Linked DNA regions of Euzebya rosea. The protein of the gene in region 1 interacts with the protein of each later gene in a pairwise test. Links are inferred from orthologs where the notes say so. Each region holds a gene or a part of one and is shown in the gene's direction. Other genes may lie near its edges.

Region 1 (3,222 bases):
GACCTCGTGGGTCTGCGGCAGGTGGATGCAGGGGGTGCCGCTCTCCTTCCACAGGAAGGCGACGGCGTCGAGGCGGATGACCGACGCGCCGCGCTCGACGTAGCCGAGCAGGACGTCGGTCATGTCCACGAGCACGTCGGGGTTGCCGTAGTCGAGGTCCACCTGGTCGGGCGAGAACGTGGTCCACGCGTGGCGCACCAGCCCGTTCGGTGCCTCGAATGGCGTCAGCAGCGGGCTGGTGCGGGGGCGGACGACCTCGGAGGTGTCGAACGACTCGTGCGGGCTCAGGACGTGTCCTGTCCAGTCGCGCACATGGGTGGAGGACGCCGACATGTGGTTGACGACGGCGTCGACCATCAGGCGTCGTCCACGCCCGACCGCGACGACGTCGTCCCAGTCCCCGACCGCGGGATCGACCGCCCGGAAGTCCACGACCGCGAAGCCGTCGTCGGACGTCCACGGGTAGAACGGCAGCAGGTGGACGCCGTTGACGACGTCGGCCAGCGGTCCCGACAGCAGCTCGTCCATGACCTGCAGCGGTGGTCGGCGGCCGTCGCCGACATGGTCGGCGTAGGCGATCAGCCACACGTCGTGCTGGTCCAGCGGACGGACCTCCCGGGGGCGCCGATGGCGTTCGGCGAGCGCCATCAGGCGTGGCAGCGTCACCTCTGCGACATCGGGCGGATACAGGGCGGAAAGGTGTGTGCGCAGGGCGGAGTCGAGCACTTCCACAGCCTGCCACCGATCGGTCCGCGGACCCAGCCTCGGCTGCACGAACCACCCGGTCGTCGGCTACATTCGCCACCGGCGGACGTGTGATCCGACCGCCACCCGAATACCGCGTTACGCCCCGACCCAAAGGCATCTCCCATGACTGACCACGCACGCATCGAGCTGGAAGGCGATCACTTCGAAGCACCGGTGGTCCAGGGAACCGAAGGTGATCGCGGCATCCACTCCTCCGGCCTGCGTGGGGCCACCGGGCTGACCACCTACGACCCCGGCTTCGCCTCCACCTCCTCGTGCCGAAGCGACATCACCTACCTCAACGGTGAGGCGGGCATCCTGCGCTACCGCGGCTACCCGATCGAGCAGCTTGCGCAGTCCTCCAACTTCCTGGAGGTCTCCTACCTGCTGATCTTCGGCGAGCTGCCCACCCAGTCGGAGCTGGACTACTTCGAGCAGCAGATCACCATCCACACGCTGCTCCACGAGGACATGCGCCAGTTCTTCGACGCGTTCCCCAAGAGCGCGCACCCGATGGCGATCCTCTCCGCGGCCACGGCTGGCCTGTCGACGTTCTACCAGGACCACTACGACCCCAAGGACGAGCGGGACGTCGAGGTGTCGATCTACCGCCTCATGGCCAAGATGCCGACGATCGCGGCGTGGTCGTACAAGAAGTCCATCGGGCAGGCGTTCATCTACCCGTGGAACAAGCTGAGCTACCCGGCGAACTTCCTCCACATGATGTTCGGCGTGAAGGCCGAGCCCTACGAGGTCGACCCCGAGATCGCCAAGGCGCTGGACCTGCTGTACATCCTGCACGCCGACCACGAGCAGAACGCCTCCACCACGGCCGTGCGCCTGGTCGGCTCGACGCAGGTGAACATGTTCGCCGCCATCGCGTCGGGCATCAACGCGCTGTGGGGCCCGCTGCACGGCGGCGCCAACCAGGCCGTCCTGGAGATGCTGGCGGAGATCCGCGACGCCGACGGTGACACCGCCTCGTTCGTCAACCGGGCCAAGGACAAGAACGACCCGTTCCGCCTGATGGGCTTCGGGCACCGCGTCTACAAGAACTTCGACCCGCGGGCCACCATCATCAAGGAGACCGCGGACAAGGTCCTGCAGAAGCTGGCGCCCAACGACCCGCTGTTCGAGATCGCCAAGGAGCTGGAGGAAGTCGCCCTCAACGACGACTACTTCATCGAGAAGAAGCTGTACCCCAACGTCGACTTCTACTCGGGCCTGATCTACCGGGCCATGGGCCTGCCGGTGGAGATGTTCACCGTCATGTTCGCCATCGGCCGCCTGCCGGGCTGGATCGCCCAGTGGAAGGAAATGATGAGCGACCCCGACACCCGCATCGGCCGCCCCCGGCAGATCTACACCGGCGCCGCCACCCGCGAGTACGTCCAGATCGAGGACCGCTGACGCGGTCCCCGATCTGTTCCACATGATCCTCGCTGCGCTCGGATGGTCCTCGGCGCCGTGACTCCCGTCTTCCCTCGTCGATTCTCGCCCCTCGCTCCGCATCGGGCCTGCGAGTCTCCTCAGTCCAGACGGGGTGCGCCTGCGGCGGTGCACGCAGGATGATCCAGATCGGTTGACGGAAACAGGAACGCCCCGCCCACCGGCGGGGCGTTCTGCATGATCCTCGCTGCGCTCGGATTCCTCGGCTCCGTGACCCTCGGGCGCCTGCGACGGTGGACGCAGGACTGCCCAGAGTCAGCCGTGTGCTCAGCCGGCGATACCAGCCCGGGGGGACACCCCCCGTACCCCCCGAATCGCCGGATTGCGGTCCAGTGGTGTCCTCATCCGGCGATCTCGCTGAGGGCTCGGACGGCGACGGCCAGGGCGTCGAGGTCGACCTCGGGCTGGCCCTGAACCTGGCGGGCCAGGCCCACGGCACGTTCGACCGTGCCGGCGCGGGAGGTCAGGAACCCGTCCACGACCTCGGCCGGTTCGGTCTCGAGGTCCGCCATGGCCAGCGCCTCGCGGGCGGCGGCGTGGTGCAGGCGGCGAACGTCGTCGACCAGCCCGCGGTGCTGCCAGCGTTCCCAGCGACCGTGCGGCTCGTAGGCCTTCAGGCTGCGGGTCATCTGCTCCAGCGGCAGCCGTTCGGCCACCAGCTGGTACACCACCCCGATGTCGGTCAGGCGGCGGTCGGTCGTGCGGGCCGTCGCCGCCACCCCCGGCACCAGGGTCAGCGCCGACAGTCGGGCCAGCCGGTCGGCCAGGTCGTCGTCGATGCCGAGGTCCACCCACCGTGTGGCCGTCCGCTGGATGGCCACGTGCTGCTCGCTGGCGCGGGTGGTGCCGACCAGGTCGAACAGCTCGAGGAAGGCCGGCCGGTCGGCGGCGATGGCGCCGGCGATGTCCCCGGTCCTCCCCTGCCGCACGAACGACCTGGCGAACGCGTCGACCAGCTGGTCGACCTGCGCCTTCAGCTCCAGCTGCAGCGTCGGGTCGATCCGATCGTCCTGCGCCTCCACCTCT
Region 2 (3,267 bases), on another replicon or contig:
GCTGCGCAGCGGCGACCACGTGATGGTCGAGTCGCGGTCGGGGTACGCCCTCGAGCGGTTGAACCGGCCCGAGGTCGAGGAGCTCGTCCTCGAGGAGGTGCCCGACATCGCCTACACCGACATCGGTGGGCTCGGACCCCAGATCGAGGCCATCCAGGACGCGGTCGAGCTGCCGTTCCTCCACGCCGACCTCTTCGTCGAGCACGAGCTGCGGCCGCCGAAGGGCATCCTGCTGTACGGCCCCCCCGGTTGCGGCAAGACGATGATCGCCAAGGCCGTCGCCAACTCCCTGGCCAAGCGGGTCGCGGAGAAGGAAGGCCGCGACGACGCCCGGTCGTACTTCCTCAACATCAAGGGCCCGGAGCTGCTGAACAAGTACGTCGGCGAGACCGAACGGCAGATCCGGCTGATCTTCCAGCGGGCCCGCGAGAAGGTCGCCGAGGGCCACCCCGTCATCGTGTTCTTCGACGAGATGGACTCGATCTTCCGCACCCGCGGGTCGGGCGTGTCCTCCGACGTGGAGACGACCATCGTCCCGCAGCTGCTCAGCGAGATCGACGGTGTGGAGACCCTCAAGGACGTCATCGTCATCGGTGCCTCCAACCGCGAGGACATGATCGACCCGGCGATCCTGCGTCCCGGACGCCTCGACGTGAAGATCAAGATCGAACGTCCCAACGCCGAGGCGGCCAAGGAGATCTTCGCGATCTACCTGCACGCGGGCCTGCCGCTGCACCCCGACCTGGTCAAGGAGTACGGATCGGAGGAGGACGCCTGCAGGGCGCTGGTCAGCCAGACCGTCGAGCGGATGTACGCCGACGACGACTCCAACCGGTTCCTCGAGGTCACCTACGCCAACGGGGACAAGGAGGTCCTGTACTTCAAGGACTTCAACTCCGGCGCCATGATCGAGAACGTGGTCGCACGGGCCAAGAAGCTGGCGATCAAGCGGTTCCTCGACGAGGGCCAGAAGGGCATCAAGGCCGAGGACCTGCAGATCGCCATCAGGGACGAGTTCAAGGAGAACGAGGACCTGCCCAACACCACCAACCCCGACGACTGGGCCCGCATCTCCGGCAAGAAGGGCGAGCGGATCGTGTACGTCCGCACGCTCATCGGGGACGGCAACGAGCCCGGCAAGTCGATCGAGAGCGTGCAGACTGGCCAGTACCTCTAGCAGCGGCGGGCGGGGGTACCTCCTCGTCCGCAACACCGCTGCCGGCACCGACGACCAGGCGTTCGTCGACGCGGTCTGCCGCGAGCTCGGCACCGCCGAGGTCGTTGCCACCGACGGTCCCGACGACGTCGACGACGCCCTGCGCGCCGCCGACGGCCGGACCGTCGTGGCCTGCGGCGGCGACGGATCACTGCACCTGCTGGTCGACCGCGCCCGGGCCCTCGGCCTGACCGACGAGCTGGAGCTCGGGCTGGTCCCGCTGGGCACCGGCAACGACTTCGCCGGGCACCTCGGCATCCCCACCGACCCCGACGGCGCCGCAGCGGTGCTGCGTGACGGGCCGGTCCGTCGCATGGACGTGCTCGTCGGCGACGACGACCAGGTCGTGGTCAACGCCGTGCACGTCGGCATCGGGGTCGAGGCCGCCCGTCGTGCCGACGACCTGAAGGCCTCCCTCGGCGCGTTGGCCTATCCCCTCGGTGCGATGGTCGCCGGCGTGGCCGCGGAGGGCCTGCAGGTGGAGGTGCGGGTCGACGGCGAGCGGATCGACCTGGGCGACCCGGCGCTGATGGTGATCGTCGGCAACGGCCCGACGATCGGCGGGGGAACCCCAGCCGTGCCGTCGGCACGCCCCGACGACGGCCTCCTCGACGTGGTGGTCAGCCATGCGGTCGGCCCGGCCGCCCGCACCGCCTTCGGCATGGCGCTGGCGCGTGGCACCCACGTCGACCGCGACGACGTCGTGTCTGCTCGCGGCAGCCGGGTGGAGATCCTCGGCCCCCGCCTGGCCCACAACGCCGACGGCGACCTCGCCGCCGCCACCGACACCCCTCGGAGCTACCGCATCGAACCGGCCAGCTACCGCCTCCGGATCCCGCCGCCCCAGTAGCCGCCCCGGCCGGTCAGTCGACAGTGCCGACCACGAGCAGGTCGGTCCAACCCTCGACGGCGACGTCGTCGATGGGGATCGCGTCCGGGATCGCGAGGGCGAGCAGGCGGGGCCGAGGCGCCGGCTGGCAGGACATCGGTTCGTCGGACCCGGCGCCGGTGACGACAACGGTCCCGTCGACCAGGTCAGCGGACTCGAACACGAACTCGCAACCGACCTCGTCGGCGAACCGGATCACGAGGACGTCGTCGGCGGCGTCGACGTCGGGGGGCGGGTCGGTGACCCCGAGGCCGTCCCAGGCCTCGACGAACGCGTCCCCACCGTCGAGCCGCAGGGCCGACGGGATGGGCCCCCGGTCGAGCATCGGGCCGTCGTGGACGACCGTTGCGACGAACGACTCCGGGCCGTCGGGGGCGGCTGTTGCCGGCGTCTCGGAGCCCGTGCAGCCAGCGATGGCGACTGCCCCCATCATCAGGCGGGCCAGCACCGACGGGATCCGCAGGCGAACGTCACTGGGCATGCCGTCGAGGTTGGCACGGCCAGTACCGGTTCGCCGAAGGTCAACGACCCGACCGGCAGCATGCCGAACACGATTCAGAACGGAACGAGGATTTCCGCAGGAGCATCGCGAACCGGGTCGACACGACCCGTTCATCCCTCCAGGAGGTTCACGATGCGTCCGTCCGCTGCAGTCCCCGCCCTTGCCCTCGTCCTTGCCGCAATGGTCCCGGGAGCGGTGGCCGCAGACGACGCCTGCAGGCTGCTGGAGGGCGGTGCGACCACCGACCCCAGCGACGACGTGGAGGTCTGCCGCACCCCCGTCTGGATCCACCAAGCCGACACCAAGGTCGGCAACCTCGCCGGCCAGGGCCACGGCGTGCCCGGCTGGGACGGCAACGCCCCGACCGCCTCGGTCACGAGCGGCGCAGGCGGCGGGTACGCGGGCACCAGCGCCTGGCAGGTCACCGACGCGTGGGACCCGACCTACACCCCCGCGTTCGAGGGCAGCCACGACGGCGCGATCGACAACCTGCTCATCGACCTCTACCTGTTCCCGCCGCAGGCCATGGTCGAGAACGCAGCCGGTCAGGGCGGCACCAGCTTCCGGGTGGACGCCAACCTGTACGTCGACGGTGACCTGGTCGCCCAGCACGGCGACCTGACCATGGATCTGGAGGACGCAGGCGACGCGGTCAAGAAG

Evidence for each region.
Region 2: the proteins of CUC05_RS04900 (region 1) and CUC05_RS11980 interact in binary tests that used the Escherichia coli proteins (3 or more experiments, as listed by UniProt). The link is inferred for Euzebya rosea from one-to-one orthologs.

What each region holds. Positions count from the first base shown.
Region 1 is NZ_PGDQ01000003.1:421,732-424,953, reverse strand. What follows is about bases 59-3,013. They hold CUC05_RS04900 (citrate synthase), read left to right. Parts: upstream 59-870; coding sequence 871-2,157; downstream 2,158-3,013. Other genes in these bases: CUC05_RS04895 (NAD-glutamate dehydrogenase), read right to left, coding at 2,538-3,013; CUC05_RS04905 (alpha-amylase family glycosyl hydrolase), read right to left, coding at 59-726. Outside these bases: more of CUC05_RS04905, read right to left, coding at 1-58; more of CUC05_RS04895, read right to left, coding at 3,014-3,222.
Region 2 is NZ_PGDQ01000007.1:209,939-213,205, reverse strand. Bases 114-3,113 are described here. They hold CUC05_RS11980 (diacylglycerol/lipid kinase family protein), read left to right. Parts: upstream 114-1,160; coding sequence 1,161-2,066; downstream 2,067-3,113. Other genes in these bases: CUC05_RS11970 (hypothetical protein), read left to right, coding at 2,740-3,113; CUC05_RS11975 (hypothetical protein), read right to left, coding at 2,080-2,586; arc (proteasome ATPase), read left to right, coding at 114-1,177. Outside these bases: more of arc, read left to right, coding at 1-113; more of CUC05_RS11970, read left to right, coding at 3,114-3,267. UniProt on the Escherichia coli protein: In vitro phosphorylates phosphatidylglycerol but not diacylglycerol; the in vivo substrate is unknown.